2 regions of the Geobacillus sp. E263 genome follow, and region 2 is predicted to be linked to the other one. Evidence: a T-box and tRNA genes for the amino acid it is inferred to sense, from the RefSeq annotation. Region 2 holds a T-box; the other holds one or more tRNA genes.

Region 1 (8,555 bases), 950 kb from region 2:
GCCTATCTGGCAGCCTAACCGCTTGGACAGGCTATTCCAGCAGCCTGCTCGCCCTACCTTCCTGCGTCCCCCCATTGCTCAAACGGTGAGGAGGTGGTACAGGAATCTCAACCTGTTGCCCATCACCTACGCCTTTCGGCCTCGGCTTAGGTCCCGACTAACCCTGAGCGGACGAACCTTCCTCAGGAAACCTTAGGCTTTCGGTGCAGAGGATTCTCACCTCTGTTTTCGCTACTCACACCGGCATTCTCACTTCTAAGCGCTCCACGAGTCCTTCCGGTCTCGCTTCGGCGCGCTTAGAACGCTCCCCTACCGATGACGGGCGGTCATCCCACAGCTTCGGTGGCACGTTTAGCCCCGGTACATTTTCGGCGCAGAGTCACTCGACCAGTGAGCTATTACGCACTCTTTAAATGATGGCTGCTTCTAAGCCAACATCCTGGTTGTCTGGGCAACTCCACATCCTTTTCCACTTAACGTGCACTTTGGGACCTTAGCTGGTGGTCTGGGCTGTTTCCCTCTCGACCACGGATCTTATCACTCGTAGTCTGACTCCCAAGGATAAGTCGTTGGCATTCGGAGTTTGACTGAGTTCGGTAACCCGATGAGGGCCCCTAGCTCAATCAGTGCTCTACCTCCAAGACTCTTCCCTTGAGGCTAGCCCTAAAGCTATTTCGGGGAGAACCAGCTATCTCCAGGTTCGATTGGCATTTCACCCCTACCCACACCTCATCCCCGCACTTTTCAACGTGCGTGGGTTCGGGCCTCCAGTAGGTGTTACCCTACCTTCACCCTGGACATGGGTAGATCACCTGGTTTCGGGTCTACGACGACGTACTTAACGCCCTATTCAGACTCGCTTTCGCTGCGGCTCCGTCTCTTCGACTTAACCTCGCACGTCATCGTAACTCGCCGGTTCATTCTACAAAAGGCACGCCATCACCCATAAACGGGCTCTGACTACTTGTAGGCACACGGTTTCAGGTTCTCTTTCACTCCCCTTCCGGGGTGCTTTTCACCTTTCCCTCACGGTACTGGTTCACTATCGGTCACTAGGGAGTATTTAGCCTTGGGAGATGGTCCTCCCTGCTTCCGACGGGATTCCCCGTGTCCCGCCGTACTCAGGATCCACTCGGGAGGGAACGAAGTTTCGACTACAGGGCTGTCACCTTCTCTGGCGGGCCTTTCCAGACCGCTTCGTCTACCCCGTTCCTTTGTAACTCCCATGTGAGTGGTCCTACAACCCCAAGAGGCAAGCCTCTTGGTTTGGGCTGTTCCCGTTTCGCTCGCCGCTACTCAGGGAATCGCGGTTGCTTTCTTCTCCTCCGGGTACTTAGATGTTTCAGTTCCCCGGGTGTGCCCTCCATACCCTATGGATTCAGGTATGGATACTGCCCCATTACGGGCAGTGGGTTTCCCCATTCGGACATCTCCGGATCAACGCTTGCTTACAGCTCCCCGAAGCGTTTCGGCGTTTGCTCCGTCCTTCATCGGCTCCTAGTGCCAAGGCATCCACCGTGCGCCCTTTCTAACTTAACCATGCGAAAACAGCTTCACGCTTGCCGCCTTCGCTTCTCGGCTTCTTCCACTGTCTAGCTTCGGCGCCTAGCTCTCTTGTGCCAAATAACCTTCCCCCTCGAAGTGCAAGCACTTCTGCAGGTGAAGAACATTTGGCTTCGAGAGCTAATCGCGGCGCCTCCGCTTTTCTTTTCGGTTATCTAGTTTTCAAGGAACGAAGCTACTACTTTGAGTTCGCTTCTCTGCAGCTTTGTGCCGAGGAACCTAACTCCCTCGAACCTGCTTGTAGACGCAGGCACAAGACTGCTTCTGACACAAAGCCTCTGTTTTGAAAGAACATTAAACATGTTCCCTCAAAACTGAACAAGGCTACTGCCTTGAATCTGCTTCTCTGCTGCCTTGCGTTGAGGAATCCAACTTCCCCGAATCTGCTAGAAGACGCAGACGCAAAGCAATTGAAGGAGTGAAATGCTCCCTCAAAACTGAACAAGGCTACTGCCTTGCATCTGCTTCTCTGCTGCCTTGTGTCGAGGAATCCTGCTTCCTCGAATTCACTAGCAGACGCAGACACAAAACGTTTGAAGGAATGGGTAATGTTCCTTCAAAACTGAACAAAACTCCGCGCCCACTATATTCACGTTTATCATCCTTAGAAAGGAGGTGATCCAGCCGCACCTTCCGGTACGGCTACCTTGTTACGACTTCACCCCAATCACTTGCCCCACCTTCGGCGGCTGGCTCCCTTACGGGTTACCTCACCGACTTCGGGTGTTGCAAGCTCTCGTGGTGTGACGGGCGGTGTGTACAAGGCCCGGGAACGTATTCACCGCGGCATGCTGATCCGCGATTACTAGCGATTCCGGCTTCATGCAGGCGAGTTGCAGCCTGCAATCCGAACTGAGAGCGGCTTTTTGGGATTCGCTCCCCCTCGCGGGTTCGCAGCCCTTTGTACCGCCCATTGTAGCACGTGTGTAGCCCAGGTCATAAGGGGCATGATGATTTGACGTCATCCCCACCTTCCTCCGACTTTTAGCCGGCAGTCCCCCTAGAGTGCCCAACTGAATGCTGGCAACTAGGGGCGAGGGTTGCGCTCGTTGCGGGACTTAACCCAACATCTCACGACACGAGCTGACGACAACCATGCACCACCTGTCACCCTGTCCTCCCGAAAGGGAGGAACGCCCTGTCTCCAGGGTTGTCAGGGGATGTCAAGACCTGGTAAGGTTCTTCGCGTTGCTTCGAATTAAACCACATGCTCCACCGCTTGTGCGGGCCCCCGTCAATTCCTTTGAGTTTCAGCCTTGCGGCCGTACTCCCCAGGCGGAGTGCTTAACGCGTTAGCTACAGCACTAAAGGGAAAACCCCTCTAACACTTAGCACTCATCGTTTACGGCGTGGACTACCAGGGTATCTAATCCTGTTTGCTCCCCACGCTTTCGCGCCTCAGCGTCAGTTACAGACCAGAGAGCCGCCTTCGCCACTGGTGTTCCTCCACATCTCTACGCATTTCACCGCTACACGTGGAATTCCGCTCTCCTCTTCTGCACTCAAGTCCCCCAGTTTCCAATGACCCTCCACGGTTGAGCCGTGGGCTTTCACATCAGACTTAAGGGACCGCCTGCGCGCGCTTTACGCCCAATAATTCCGGACAACGCTCGCCCCCTACGTATTACCGCGGCTGCTGGCACGTAGTTAGCCGGGGCTTTCTCGTTAGGTACCGTCACCGTACCGCCCTATTCGAACGGTACTTCTTCTTCCCTAACAACAGAGCTTTACGATCCGAAGACCTTCTTCGCTCACGCGGCGTCGCTCCGTCAGACTTTCGTCCATTGCGGAAGATTCCCTACTGCTGCCTCCCGTAGGAGTCTGGGCCGTGTCTCAGTCCCAGTGTGGCCGGTCACCCTCTCAGGCCGGCTACGCATCGTCGCCTTGGTGAGCCGTTACCTCACCAACTAGCTAATGCGCCGCGGGCCCATCCGTAAGTGGTAGCAAAAGCCACCTTTCAACCAAAGACCATGCGGTCTTTGGTGTTATCCGGTATTAGCCCCGGTTTCCCGGAGTTATCCCGGTCTTACGGGCAGGTTACCCACGTGTTACTCACCCGTCCGCCGCTAACCGAACAGAAGCAAGCTTCCGTTCGGTCCGCTCGACTTGCATGTATTAGGCACGCCGCCAGCGTTCGTCCTGAGCCAGGATCAAACTCTCCAAAAAGAAAGTTGATTGGCTTATTTAATTCGCCACTGACACCGAAGGTGTCAAGTCGCCTTCGCTTTTCTTATTGTCCAGCTTCAGCGCCTAGCTCTCTTGTGCCAAATAACCTTCCCCCTCGAAGTGCAAGCACTTCAGCGGGTGAAGAACATTTGGCTTCGAGAGCTGATCGCGGCGCTTCAGCATTTCTTATTGTCCAGCTTCGGCTCCTAGCCCCTCGGGCCGCTTCGGTCTCGCTGTGGCGGCAACAGCCTCCTCGCGAGCCCTCCAGCGCCTGCCGGGGCTAATCAGTCGCCTTCGCTTTTCGTTGTGGACGCTTCGTTTTGTTCAGTTTTCAAAGAACATTAAATTTTTAAATAAGTGGAGCCTATCGGGATCGAACCGATGACCTCCTGCGTGCAAAGCAGGCGCTCTCCCAGCTGAGCTAAGGCCCCATATTTTCTAAATCGGGAAGACAGGATTCGAACCTGCGACCCCATGGTCCCAAACCATGTGCTCTACCAAGCTGAGCTACTTCCCGTAATGGCGCGCTCGAGAGGATTCGAACCCCTAACCTTCTGATCCGTAGTCAGATGCTCTATCCAATTGAGCTACGAGCGCATATGCCGAGGGCCGGACTCGAACCGGCACGGTAGTTACCTACCCCAGGATTTTAAGTCCTGTGCGTCTGCCAATTCCGCCACCCCGGCGATTAATGGAGCGGAAGACGGGACTCGAACCCGCGACCCCCACCTTGGCAAGGTGGTGTTCTACCACTGAACTACTTCCGCATCTTCAATATAGAGTTATAGAGTGCGGGTGAAGGGACTTGAACCCCCACGCCCGTAAAGGGCACTAGACCCTGAATCTAGCGCGTCTGCCAATTCCGCCACACCCGCGATCAAAGAGTGAGCCATGGAGGATTCGAACCTCCGACCCTCTGATTAAAAGTCAGATGCTCTACCTACTGAGCTAATGGCTCATGTAATAAATGAAAACACTCCTTGTTTTTTTGTTGTCCCTTCCTCTTCTAGCTAATTCAATGATGCTGAATGCGTCGGGACAACTCGGAGCATATTCATGGAAGCTTAGGCTCGTTGCTCCCCTACTGAGCTAACGGCTCATCATTTAAGAAAAACCATTTATTCTGTTGTAATAAGTAATGGTGGAGGATGACGGGTTCGAACCGCCGACCCCTTGCTTGTAAGGCAAGTGCTCTCCCAGCTGAGCTAATCCTCCGTATAAACTGCCTAGCGACGACCTACTCTTGCAGGGGCGCTGGCCCCAACTACCATCGGCGCTGGAGAGCTTAACTTCCGTGTTCGGGATGGGAACGGGTGTTTCCTCTCCGCTATTGTCACTAGGCAATTATCTCAATTGGAAATTTATTATTATATTCCAATCATCACGTTTGTCAAGAGGGATTTCGTTCCCTCAAAACTAGATAACCGTCCGTTTGGAAGAAGCCGTCTTGCATAGGCGGCCTATGCTTTTCCGTTGTCTAGCTCCTAGCGCCAAATAACCTTCTCCCTTGAGGTGCAAGCACCTCTACGGGCGAAGAACATTTTCCTTTTGGCGCTAAGCGCGGCACCTCCACTTTTCGCTTGGTTAAGTCCTCGATCGATTAGTATCCGTCAGCTCCACGTGTCGCCACGCTTCCACCTCGGACCTATCGACCTCGTCATCTTCGAGGGATCTTACTCGCTTGACGCGATGGGAAATCTCATCTTGAGGGGGGCTTCACGCTTAGATGCTTTCAGCGCTTATCCCTTCCGCACATAGCTACCCAGCGGTGCCCCTGGCGGGACAACTGGTACACCAGCGGTGCGTCCATCCCGGTCCTCTCGTACTAAGGACAGCTCCTCTCAAATTTCCTGCGCCCGCGACGGATAGGGACCGAACTGTCTCACGACGTTCTGAACCCAGCTCGCGTACCGCTTTAATGGGCGAACAGCCCAACCCTTGGGACCGACTACAGCCCCAGGATGCGATGAGCCGACATCGAGGTGCCAAACCTCCCCGTCGATGTGGACTCTTGGGGGAGATCAGCCTGTTATCCCCGGGGTAGCTTTTATCCGTTGAGCGATGGCCCTTCCATACGGAACCACCGGATCACTAAGCCCGACTTTCGTCCCTGCTCGACCTGTCCGTCTCGCAGTCAAGCTCCCTTGTGCCTTTGCACTCTACGAATGATTTCCAACCATTCTGAGGGAACCTTTGGGCGCCTCCGTTACCTTTTGGGAGGCGACCGCCCCAGTCAAACTGCCCACCTGACACTGTCTCCCACCCCGGTAAGGGGTGCGGGTTAGAATTTCAATACCGCCAGGGTGGTATCCCACCGGCGCCTCCACCGAAGCTGGCGCTCCGGCTTCTCAGGCTCCCACCTATCCTGTACAAGCGATACCAAAATTCCATATCAGGCTGCAGTAAAGCTCCACGGGGTCTTTCCGTCCTGTCGCGGGTAACCTGCATCTTCACAGGTAGTATGATTTCACCGGGTCTCTCGTTGAGACAGTGCCCAAGTCGTTACACCTTTCGTGCGGGTCGGAACTTACCCGACAAGGAATTTCGCTACCTTAGGACCGTTATAGTTACGGCCGCCGTTTACTGGGGCTTCGGTTCGCACCTTCAGCCTTGCGGCTTAAGCGCTCCCCTTAACCTTCCAGCACCGGGCAGGTGTCAGCCCCTATACTTCGCCTTTCGGCTTCGCAGAGACCTGTGTTTTTGATAAACAGTCGCTTGGGCCTTTTCACTGCGGCTCTCTCGGGCTCATCACCCAAGAGAGCACCCCTTCTCCCGAAGTTACGGGGTCATTTTGCCGAGTTCCTTAACGAGAGTTCTCCCGCGCACCTTAGGATTCTCTCCTCGCCTACCTGTGTCGGTTTGCGGTACGGGCACCTCTCACCTCGCTAGAGGCTTTTCTTGGCAGTGTAGGATCGGGGACTTCGGGACCGATGGTCCCTTCGCCATCACGGCTCAGCCTTTGCGCCAGACGGATTTGCCTATCTGGCAGCCTAACCGCTTGGACAGGCTATTCCAGCAGCCTGCTCGCCCTACCTTCCTGCGTCCCCCCATTGCTCAAACGGTGAGGAGGTGGTACAGGAATCTCAACCTGTTGCCCATCACCTACGCCTTTCGGCCTCGGCTTAGGTCCCGACTAACCCTGAGCGGACGAACCTTCCTCAGGAAACCTTAGGCTTTCGGTGCAGAGGATTCTCACCTCTGTTTTCGCTACTCACACCGGCATTCTCACTTCTAAGCGCTCCACGAGTCCTTCCGGTCCCGCTTCGGCGCGCTTAGAACGCTCCCCTACCGATGACGGGCGGTCATCCCACAGCTTCGGTGGCACGTTTAGCCCCGGTACATTTTCGGCGCAGAGTCACTCGACCAGTGAGCTATTACGCACTCTTTAAATGATGGCTGCTTCTAAGCCAACATCCTGGTTGTCTGGGCAACTCCACATCCTTTTCCACTTAACGTGCACTTTGGGACCTTAGCTGGTGGTCTGGGCTGTTTCCCTCTCGACCACGGATCTTATCACTCGTAGTCTGACTCCCAAGGATAAGTCGTTGGCATTCGGAGTTTGACTGAGTTCGGTAACCCGATGAGGGCCCCTAGCTCAATCAGTGCTCTACCTCCAAGACTCTTCCCTTGAGGCTAGCCCTAAAGCTATTTCGGGGAGAACCAGCTATCTCCAGGTTCGATTGGCATTTCACCCCTACCCACACCTCATCCCCGCACTTTTCAACGTGCGTGGGTTCGGGCCTCCAGTAGGTGTTACCCTACCTTCACCCTGGACATGGGTAGATCACCTGGTTTCGGGTCTACGACGACGTACTAAACGCCCTATTCAGACTCGCTTTCGCTGCGGCTCCGTCTCTTCGACTTAACCTCGCACGTCATCGTAACTCGCCGGTTCATTCTACAAAAGGCACGCCATCACCCATGAACGGGCTCTGACTACTTGTAGGCACACGGTTTCAGGTTCTCTTTCACTCCCCTTCCGGGGTGCTTTTCACCTTTCCCTCACGGTACTGGTTCACTATCGGTCACTAGGGAGTATTTAGCCTTGGGAGATGGTCCTCCCTGCTTCCGACGGGATTCCCCGTGTCCCGCCGTACTCAGGATCCACTCGGGAGGGAACGAAGTTTCGACTACAGGGCTGTCACCTTCTCTGGCGGGCCTTTCCAGACCGCTTCGTCTACCCCGTTCCTTTGTAACTCCCATCATGAGTGGTCCTACAACCCCAAGAGGCAAGCCTCTTGGTTTGGGCTGTTCCCGTTTCGCTCGCCGCTACTCAGGGAATCGCGGTTGCTTTCTTCTCCTCCGGGTACTTAGATGTTTCAGTTCCCCGGGTGTGCCCTCCATACCCTATGGATTCAGGTATGGATACTGCCCCATTACGGGCAGTAGGTTTCCCCATTCGGACATCTCCGGATCAACGCTTGCTTACAGCTCCCCGAAGCGTTTCGGCGTTTGCCCCGTCCTTCATCGGCTCCTAGTGCCAAGGCATCCACCGTGCGCCCTTTCTAACTTAACCATGCGAAAACAGCTTCACGCTTGCCGCCTTCGCTTCTCGGCTTCTTCCACTGTCTAGCTTCGGCGCCTAGCCCCTCACGGTCGCTTCGGTCCTGCCGTGGCGGCAATAGCCTCCTCGCAGACCCTCCAGAGCCTATCGGGGCTAATCGCGGCGCCTCCGCTTTTCTTTTCGGTTATCTAGTTTTCAAGGAACCAACTCATTTCCTGCATCTGCTCATAGACGCAGGCGCAAGGCAACTACTTGAGTATGCTTCCTTGCAGCCTTGTGTCGAGGAATCCTGCTTCCTCGAATTCACTAGCAGACGCAGACA
Region 2 (8,555 bases):
CGAACGTACCGTATTAACAAGACTATGAATACCTGCCGCGTTATGAGCGCCGTCAATAATAATCAGCGGCTTATTGCTTACCCGCTCAAATCGTCCGATCCACTTTGCTTTTTCTATTCCCTCATAAATATGCTCTTTTTCAATCAAAAACGAATAGCACATCCGCAAATACTCCGCTGCCATCACCGCGAGCGCCGCATTTTGCACTTGATGTTCTCCAAACATCGTTATTTTTAAATCGGGATATTGCGAAAATATTGTTTCCATTGAAAAATGTTCGCCATCCTCTGTTGACTCATGATGAACAATAAAAAAGTCTTCTTCTAATCGATATGTTTTCGCTTTGAGCGACTTCGCTTTTTCTGAAATAACCGTCCATGCTTCTGGCTGGTTTACCGCTGTAATCACCGGAACGCCTGATTTAATGATGCCCGCTTTTTCAAAAGCGATTTTTTCTAACGTTTCTCCTAAAATGTTCATATGATCGTAACCAATATTCGTAATGATAGAAAGAATCGGATAAATCACGTTCGTCGAATCGAAGCGGCCGCCAAGTCCGGCCTCAATAATCACGATATCTTGAATGTTCTTTTTCCCAAAATAATAAAGCATCATCGCCGTAATGACTTCAAATTCCGTTGGCGCGCCAAGTTCTGTTTTTTCCAATTCTTCTGCAAGCGGTTGGATTACTTGCACGAGTTCAACGATTTCCTTGTCACGAATTGGGTTTCCATTTACGCTTATTCGTTCATTAAATTGCTCCACATACGGGGAAGTGAACGTTCCGACAGAGTAACCTGCCGCTTGTAAAATATGGCGCAAATAGCTTACCGTTGACCCTTTTCCGTTTGTTCCAGCAACGTGAATCACTCTAACAAGGCGCTCTGGATGTCCAAGCTTGTCCATCAACCATTCCATTCGTTTTAGCCCTGGTTTTATTCCTAAACGCAAACGGCCGTGAATCCACTCTAGCGCCTCTTCATATGTACGAATCATCATATTTCTCCCCCTTACTAGCATAAGATGATGAGAAAAGACGAATCCAAATGCTTGGATTCGTCTTCATGATAAAAGAAGCGGCGATGCATTGTCTATTTTTTTAATTCGGCAAGGCGCGCGCGAACAGCTTCGCGTTTTTCTAAGTAGTCTTTTTCTTTTTTCCGTTCTTCTTCCACCACGTGCGCAGGCGCTTTCGTAAGGAAACCTTCATTGCTTAACTTCTTCTGCACGCGCTCGACTTCTTTGTTGAGTTTTTCAAGTTCTTTTTCGAGCCGTTTGATTTCTTCTTCGATGTTAATAAGCCCTTCAAGCGGCAAGATTAATTCCGCACCAGTAACGACCGCTGTCATCGCTTTTTCCGCAGCTGGGATGTCAGTTGCAATCAACAGTTCGCTCGGATTGCAGAACCGTTCTAAATACACGCGGTTCTTTTCCAATGTCGCTTGAATATGCTCGTCTTTTGCTTTAATGTGCAGCTTGATTGGTTTGCTTAACGGTGTGTTCACTTCGGCGCGAATGTTGCGAACCGCGCGGATAATGTCCACAAGCAAACGCATTTCTTCCGCCGCTTCGTGGTTGGAAAGCTCTGGACGAACTTCCGGCCATTTCGCTACCGTAATTGACTCTCCTTCATGTGGAAGGTGCTGCCAAATTTCCTCGGTAATGAACGGCATGAACGGATGAAGCAGGCGCATTGTATTGTCAAGCACATATGCCAATACAGAACGAGTCGTTTTCTTCGCTGCTTCATCATCCCCATAAAGCGGAAGCTTCGCCATTTCAATATACCAATCGCATAAATCATCCCAAATGAAGTTATACAACACGCGGCCGACCTCACCGAATTCATATTTTTCGGCAAGTTTTGTCACCGTTTCAATCGTTTCGTTTAAACGCGTTAAAATCCAATGGTCCGCCACTGTTTTTTCTCCGCTTAAATCAAGCTGGTCGTACGTCATTCCGCCCATGTTCATCAGCGCGAAGCGGGATGCATTCCAAATTTTATTGGCAAAATTCCATGTCGCTTCGACTTTTTCCGTACTAAAGCGCAAATCTTGCCCAGGCGAGCTTCCAGTAGCCAAGAAGAAGCGAAGCGAATCGGCGCCGTATTGATCGATGACATCCATCGGGTCAACCCCGTTGCCGAGCGATTTGCTCATTTTTCTTCCTTGCGCGTCACGGACAAGACCATGGATTAATACATCTTTAAACGGTCTTTCCCCAGTAAATTCAAGACCTTGGAAAATCATGCGCGATACCCAGAAGAAAATGATGTCATATCCAGTGACAAGCACATCGGTTGGATAATAGCGTTTGTAATCCGGTGCCTCTGTATCCGGCCAGCCCATCGTTGAAAACGGCCATAGGGCAGAGCTGAACCACGTATCCAGCACATCCGGGTCTTGTTCCCAGTTTTCGATATCAGCCGGAGGTTCATGATCGACATAAATTTCTCCTGTTTCTTTATGGTACCAAGCCGGAATGCGATGCCCCCACCATAATTGACGGGAAATACACCAGTCGCGAATGTTTTCCAACCAATGCAAATACGTTTTTTCAAACCGCTCCGGAACGAAATGTACTTTTCCTTCCGTTTTTTGCAGCTGAATGGCCGCTTCCGCGAGTGGTTTCATTTTGACAAACCATTGTGTCGAAAGATATGGCTCGACAACCGCGCCGCTGCGTTCGCTATGTCCAACGGAATGCACATGTTCTTCGATTTTAAATAGCACTCCTTGTTCTTGCAAATCTTTGACGATTTGCTTGCGGCATTCGAAACGGTCCAATCCTTGATATTGCATCGCGTTTTCATTCATCGTGCCGTCTTCGTTCATAACGAGAATGCGCGGCAAGTTGTGGCGGTTGCCGATTTCAAAGTCGTTCGGGTCATGCGCCGGCGTAATTTTCACCGCACCCGATCCAAATTCCATATCCACATACTCATCAGCAATAATCGGAATTTCGCGGCCGACAATCGGTAAAATGACCGTTTTGCCGATGAGATGTTTATAGCGCTCATCATCTGGGTGAACGGCTACTGCCGTATCGCCGAGCATCGTTTCCGGACGGGTCGTTGCCACTTCGATATACCCGGAACCGTCGGCAAGCGGATAACGCATATGATAAAGCGCGCCTTTTACTTCTTTATAAATCACTTCAATATCCGATAACGCCGTTTTTGTTACCGGATCCCAGTTAATAATGTATTCGCCGCGATAAATAAGCCCTTTTCGGTAAAGCGATACGAACACTTCGCGCACCGCTTTCGATAAACCTTCATCTAACGTAAAGCGCTCACGCGTATAATCGAGGCCAAGCCCTAATTTCGCCCATTGCTGGCGAATGTGGCTCGCGTATTCATCTTTCCATTTCCACGTTTCCTCAAGAAACTTTTCCCGTCCTAAATCATAGCGGGAAAGTCCTTGCTTGCGAAGCTTTTCTTCTACTTTTGCCTGTGTGGCGATTCCGGCATGGTCCATTCCCGGAAGCCATAGAACGTCATAGCCTTGCATCCGCTTCATGCGTGTAATAATATCCTGCAGCGTCGTATCCCACGCATGTCCTAAATGGAGTTTCCCTGTTACGTTTGGCGGTGGGATGACAATCGTAAACGGCTTTTTATCAGGATCGCCCGTCGCTTCAAAAAATTTTCCGTCAAGCCACCATTGATATCGATTGGCTTCTACGGCTTTATGGTCGTATTTCGTAGACATTGTAATATCTTTTTGTTCCATTCTGTTTTCCCTCCTTCTTATCAATAAAAAACTCCTTTCATCCTAAAAAGGACGAAAGGAGACTCTTTCGCGGTACCACCTTTTTTCTTAAGCAAAAAGAATTTGCTTAAGCACTTCATTGCGATAACGGTCTGCGACCGGCTTCCTCTACTAGGCAAACACCGTTCAAAGAAGCAGCTCCAGGGCGACCTTCCAACGATAACCGTCCTAGGAAATCTCGCAGCTACTGATTTCCCTCTCTGAAGGCGTTATTCGTTGTACTCTTCCCTGTCTTCGCTTTTTTATTATTTTTCTGTTTATTATACTACGAAAAACTTGTTTCATCGTCAATCATCTTTGCCTAGTTTTTATTTATTTATTCCATTTCTTCGTTTTTGGTGACAAAAACAATATCCAATCATATTTTAATAGTAACATGCACGAGGGAGGAAATGCTCGATGAAACGATTTAACTATTATTCATGGCCGCCATGGCTTCGGCAAATTCGTGCCGTTTGTGCGCAAGTGATTATTCCAATCACGATTTTTCAAGCGATTCGCACCATTTTTTTACCCACGACGTTTGATGTCATCTTATTGGCCATTTTTGTGCTTATTGCGGTGGCGTTTCATCTGGAGTGGATTTAGCTTCTTCTGCTTCTTTTCGCTGGACAAGGCGCATGACGACATACTCCATATTTTTCATTGTAAAGTAACGGCGCTGCAGTTCGGAAACATATTCCCGTTCACTTTTTCTGTTTTGCCGCTTCATCTCATACTCATAAATGCAGCGATATAAAAAATGCGGCTGCGCAAGATGGCTGAAAAGAAAGGACCATTCCTCTTCTAACATCGGCAACGTTTTTCCGTATTCTTCCATCCCTTCCACCCATTCATCACCGATCGGCGGAAATGTGCGCATATGATAACGAAGCGCAATGATTACATCGAAAAGCGGAGAGTTCCAACTGGCGCGTTCCCAACTAAAAAAATAACGATTGTCATTTTCCATCTCTATATAATGTGAAAGCCGTGCCTTTCCGTGAATCCAGGCAATTCTCCATTTTTTTGTTTCTTTCATTTTTTCATACCATTTCTCTAGCTCCGTTTCCGCAAACCAATACGCTTGCATTGTTTCATGAAAATACGTGCAGCATTGCAGCTGAAACGGAGACATATACCATGCATTTTCGCACTTTTCCACATATGATTGCAAAAAGGCGCGCTGCCTTTCCCATTCTCTTTTTTTATTCTCATAGTAATTTCTTATCTCTTCTTCGTTAATATCTATTTGTTTGAGTGACTTTTGATGTAAATAAGCAAGGTCGCGAAAAAAAGAGCGGACATGTTCTCGTTTTTCTTTTCTCTCATCGGATGAAATCCATGGCATTAAATAATAATGCCGGCCATACGATACAAACGGAAAACCTTGTTTTGACAAGTAAAGAGGAACAGATTGTTTTCCATAAAAAATATACGATTGTTGAATGGCTGCCATTTCCCTGGCGTTCGTTATTTCTTTTAAAGCAAATAGACCAGCGTTCGTATGGATTTTTTTTACTTTCCCGTAATCATCGACGCGAAACGGCTTTAACCCGTATTGCTGTAAAATGGGCGTATACATTTCGATGCGTTCTCTGTTCAATGAAACGACCCCCTCCATAAAAAGAAGTGAGGAATCATGTTTCCCTCACTACGAAGAGCGGCTTCCCGCTAGTGCCGGTATATATAACAATTGCCCTTCATGGATTTCCTCAGGGCTTTCCAATTGGTTGACACGAAGCAGCTGCTGGACGGTTATATCGTACCGCTCGGCGATCTTGTCCAACGAATCTCCTTGCTGAACGATGCAAATTTTTACTTTCGTAAATTCCTCTTCTTGATTCTTCGCAAATAGTTTCGTTAAGTACAATGCATTTTCACTCTTTACTTTTTGTTTTTCGTTTTCATCTATTTCTTCTTTCATTTCATCAGCATCTTTTTCTTTCATCGATCCAATCGATACTTTTGCTTCTTGTTGTGGAGCAACGTTTTCTTCTTCTGCTTTCACCGCTTCCTTTTCTTCTAGTTGTGCGGCTGTTTCTTCCGGTGTTTCCAGCTGCGCGGCTGTTTCTTCTTTTTCTTCTGGTTTTTCTAGCTGTGCGGATTTTTCTTCTTTTTCTTCTGGTTTTTCTAGCTGTGCAGCTTTTTCTTTCGTTTTTTCTAGCCGCTCGACTGTTTCTTCTAGCTGTTCATTGCTATTTAGCGGCACGGCTGTTTCTTCTTCCTGTTTTGTTTCTTCGCGATAGATAGCCGTCATTTCTTGTGCTTCGTCTTCATTTTGTTCCTGCAGTGCATGGTTGAAAATAGAAGATGTCTCTTCTTCCGATTGTTGCTTTCTTTGTTCTTCCTCGTATACTTCTTTGCGCGCGACAACTTCAAACGGTTCAAACAACAGGTCTTCGTCTTCTTCCTCTACTAACGAAGGTTCATAAGGTTCATCAAGCGGCGCTTCGCTAATTCCGCTGATCGAAATATCCGCTGTCACTAGCAATCTTCCATTTTCATCTAAATCATAATCGAACGATTCTACCGTCACATACACATCTTCTAAATGTTGAATGCGGTTTTTCGGGATCGTAATATCGATTGGAAAACGATGCGATAATTCACTAATGCCGTCTTCGCGCGTAGAAATATGTTGAACGAATCGATGGCTTGCAAAATCAAAAGGATCCGCGCTGCTTTCTTCCCCTTCCGCCATCCGATATTCTCCGCTTAATTCTAACGCTCCGCGAATCGTAATATACTGTTCATATTCATCAACCGAAACAATCGGGTCCAGCGAAATAGAGAGAAATTCGGCGACTTCCTGTCCTTTTCTAAACCAGATCGATTCCTCAAGGGAAAACCGCAAATACGATTGCTCCAATCCAAACTCCTCCTTCCGTCCCTTACCAACAAAATTTTCTATGACATTACCCATTGTATGAAGGACGAACGAGCAATATGAATAAAAAAAATCGGGCTGCCCATCAAAAGATGGACAACCCTTTCTTTTACTTCCCTTCGCGAATTTTCGCAAACGCGCGCTCTGCAGCGGCGATTGTTTTTTCAATATCTTCATCCGTATGTTCCGTGGACAAAAATAATCCTTCAAATTGCGACGGAGGAAGGAAAATTCCTTGTTCCGCCATTTCGCGATAATATGTCGCGAACATTTCTAAATTCGATGTTTTCGCTTTTTCATAGTTTGTTACTTCTTCATTCGTAAAGAAGAAACCAATCATGGAGCCAGCGCGGTTAATCGTATGCGGGATTTCGTATTTTTCCGCCGCTTCGCGCAATCCTTCTTCCAATCGATCCGCTTTTTTGCGGAATTCATCGTATGTTTCCGGCGTCAGCTGAATCAATGTTTCATATCCGGCCGTCATGGCGAGCGGGTTTCCCGATAAGGTGCCGGCTTGATAAATCGGGCCGCTAGGAGCGACTTTTTCCATAATTTCCGCTTTTCCGCCATACGCTCCGACCGGAAGCCCGCCGCCGATGACTTTTCCAAGACACGTCAAATCCGGTTCAATGCCAAAATAGCCTTGCGCACAATGATAATCGACGCGGAAGCCTGTCATGACTTCATCAAAAATAAGAAGGGCACCATATTGTTTTGTTATATCTCGCAACCCTTGCAAAAATCCTGGAACCGGCGGAACGACACCCATGTTTCCCGCAACCGGCTCAACGATGACAGCGGCGATATCTTCGCCAAACCGTTCAAATGCGTAGCGAACGCTTTCTAAATCATTATAAGGAACAGTAATCGTATTTTGCGCCACCGCTTCCGGAACACCAGGGCTATCCGGCAACCCAAGCGTCGCTACTCCTGAACCGGCTTTGATAAGCAACGAGTCGCCATGGCCGTGATAGCATCCTTCAAATTTAACAATTTTATTGCGTCCAGTGTAGCCGCGTGCCAGCCGAAGCGCGCTCATCGTCGCTTCCGTTCCGGAGTTTACCATGCGAACAATTTCGATGGATGGCACCCGTTCAATCACTAATTTCGCTAACTCGTTTTCAATCAATGTCGGGGCGCCAAAACTCGTGCCGTTTTCCGTCACTTTTTTTAGCGCTTCGACAACGCGAGGATTCGCATGACCTAAAATAAGCGGACCCCATGACAACACATAATCAATATATTCATTGCCGTCGATATCGTAAATTTTCGAACCTTTGCCGCGCGCCATAAAAATTGGCGTCATTTTTACGGATTTAAACGCGCGCACCGGGCTGTTGACACCGCCTGGCAACAGCCGGACCGCTTCCTCATACGCTGCTTTTGAACGTTCATAGCTTCGCACCATTCACGGTTCTCCTTTCTATTCATTTAGCCAGCGAGCCGCATCTTTAGCAAAATACGTCATAATTAAATCGGCGCCTGCCCGCTTCATGCCGGTAAGCATTTCCATGACAATTTTTTTTTCGTTAATCCATCCGTTTTGCGCCGCTGCTTTGACCATCGAATATTCACCGCTGACATTATAGGCGACAAGCGGGAGATGGAAATGGTTTTTAATGTCACGGATAATATCCATATAAGCGAGCGCTGGTTTTACCATTAAAAAGTCAGCGCCTTCACGCACATCCGATTCCGCTTCGCGGAACGCCTCGAGGCGATTGGCCGGATCCATTTGATATGTTTTCCGGTCGCCGAATTGCGGCGCGCTGTCCGCAGCATCACGAAACGGACCGTAAAATGCGGACGCATATTTAATCGCATACGACATAATCGGCACATTCGTAAATCCGGCTTCATCGAGTCCTTGGCGAATCGCAGCAACAAAACCGTCCATCATATTAGAAGGTGCG

The links. A T-box is a leader RNA that pairs with one kind of tRNA and senses whether it is charged. The one in region 2 lies ahead of FNL97_RS04375 (valine--tRNA ligase), so its partner is inferred to be a tRNA-Val.
Region 1: it encodes a tRNA-Val, which carries the amino acid that the T-box ahead of FNL97_RS04375 (valine--tRNA ligase) is inferred to sense. The anticodon was not compared.

The regions. Positions count from the first base shown of each region.
Region 1 is NZ_CP041632.1:3,381,030-3,389,584, forward strand. Features, by position in the region: rRNA gene FNL97_RS17335 (23S ribosomal RNA) at 1-1,539, opposite strand, end outside; rRNA gene FNL97_RS17340 (16S ribosomal RNA) at 2,172-3,729, opposite strand; tRNA gene FNL97_RS17345 (tRNA-Ala) at 4,088-4,160, opposite strand; tRNA gene FNL97_RS17350 (tRNA-Pro) at 4,173-4,246, opposite strand; tRNA gene FNL97_RS17355 (tRNA-Arg) at 4,250-4,326, opposite strand; tRNA gene FNL97_RS17360 (tRNA-Leu) at 4,330-4,415, opposite strand; tRNA gene FNL97_RS17365 (tRNA-Gly) at 4,422-4,496, opposite strand; tRNA gene FNL97_RS17370 (tRNA-Leu) at 4,520-4,604, opposite strand; tRNA gene FNL97_RS17375 (tRNA-Lys) at 4,615-4,687, opposite strand; tRNA gene FNL97_RS17380 (tRNA-Val) at 4,869-4,944, opposite strand; rRNA gene rrf (5S ribosomal RNA) at 4,954-5,070, opposite strand; rRNA gene FNL97_RS17390 (23S ribosomal RNA) at 5,310-8,245, opposite strand.
Region 2 is NZ_CP041632.1:855,650-864,204, reverse strand. Features, by position in the region: gene FNL97_RS04380 (bifunctional folylpolyglutamate synthase/dihydrofolate synthase) at 1-996, opposite strand, end outside; gene FNL97_RS04375 (valine--tRNA ligase) at 1,092-3,734, opposite strand; T-box leader at 3,779-4,017, opposite strand; gene FNL97_RS04370 (YszA family small membrane protein) at 4,173-4,361, shown strand; gene ysxE (spore coat protein YsxE) at 4,327-5,337, opposite strand; gene spoVID (stage VI sporulation protein D) at 5,407-6,624, opposite strand; gene hemL (glutamate-1-semialdehyde 2,1-aminomutase) at 6,752-8,047, opposite strand; gene hemB (porphobilinogen synthase) at 8,066-8,555, opposite strand, start outside.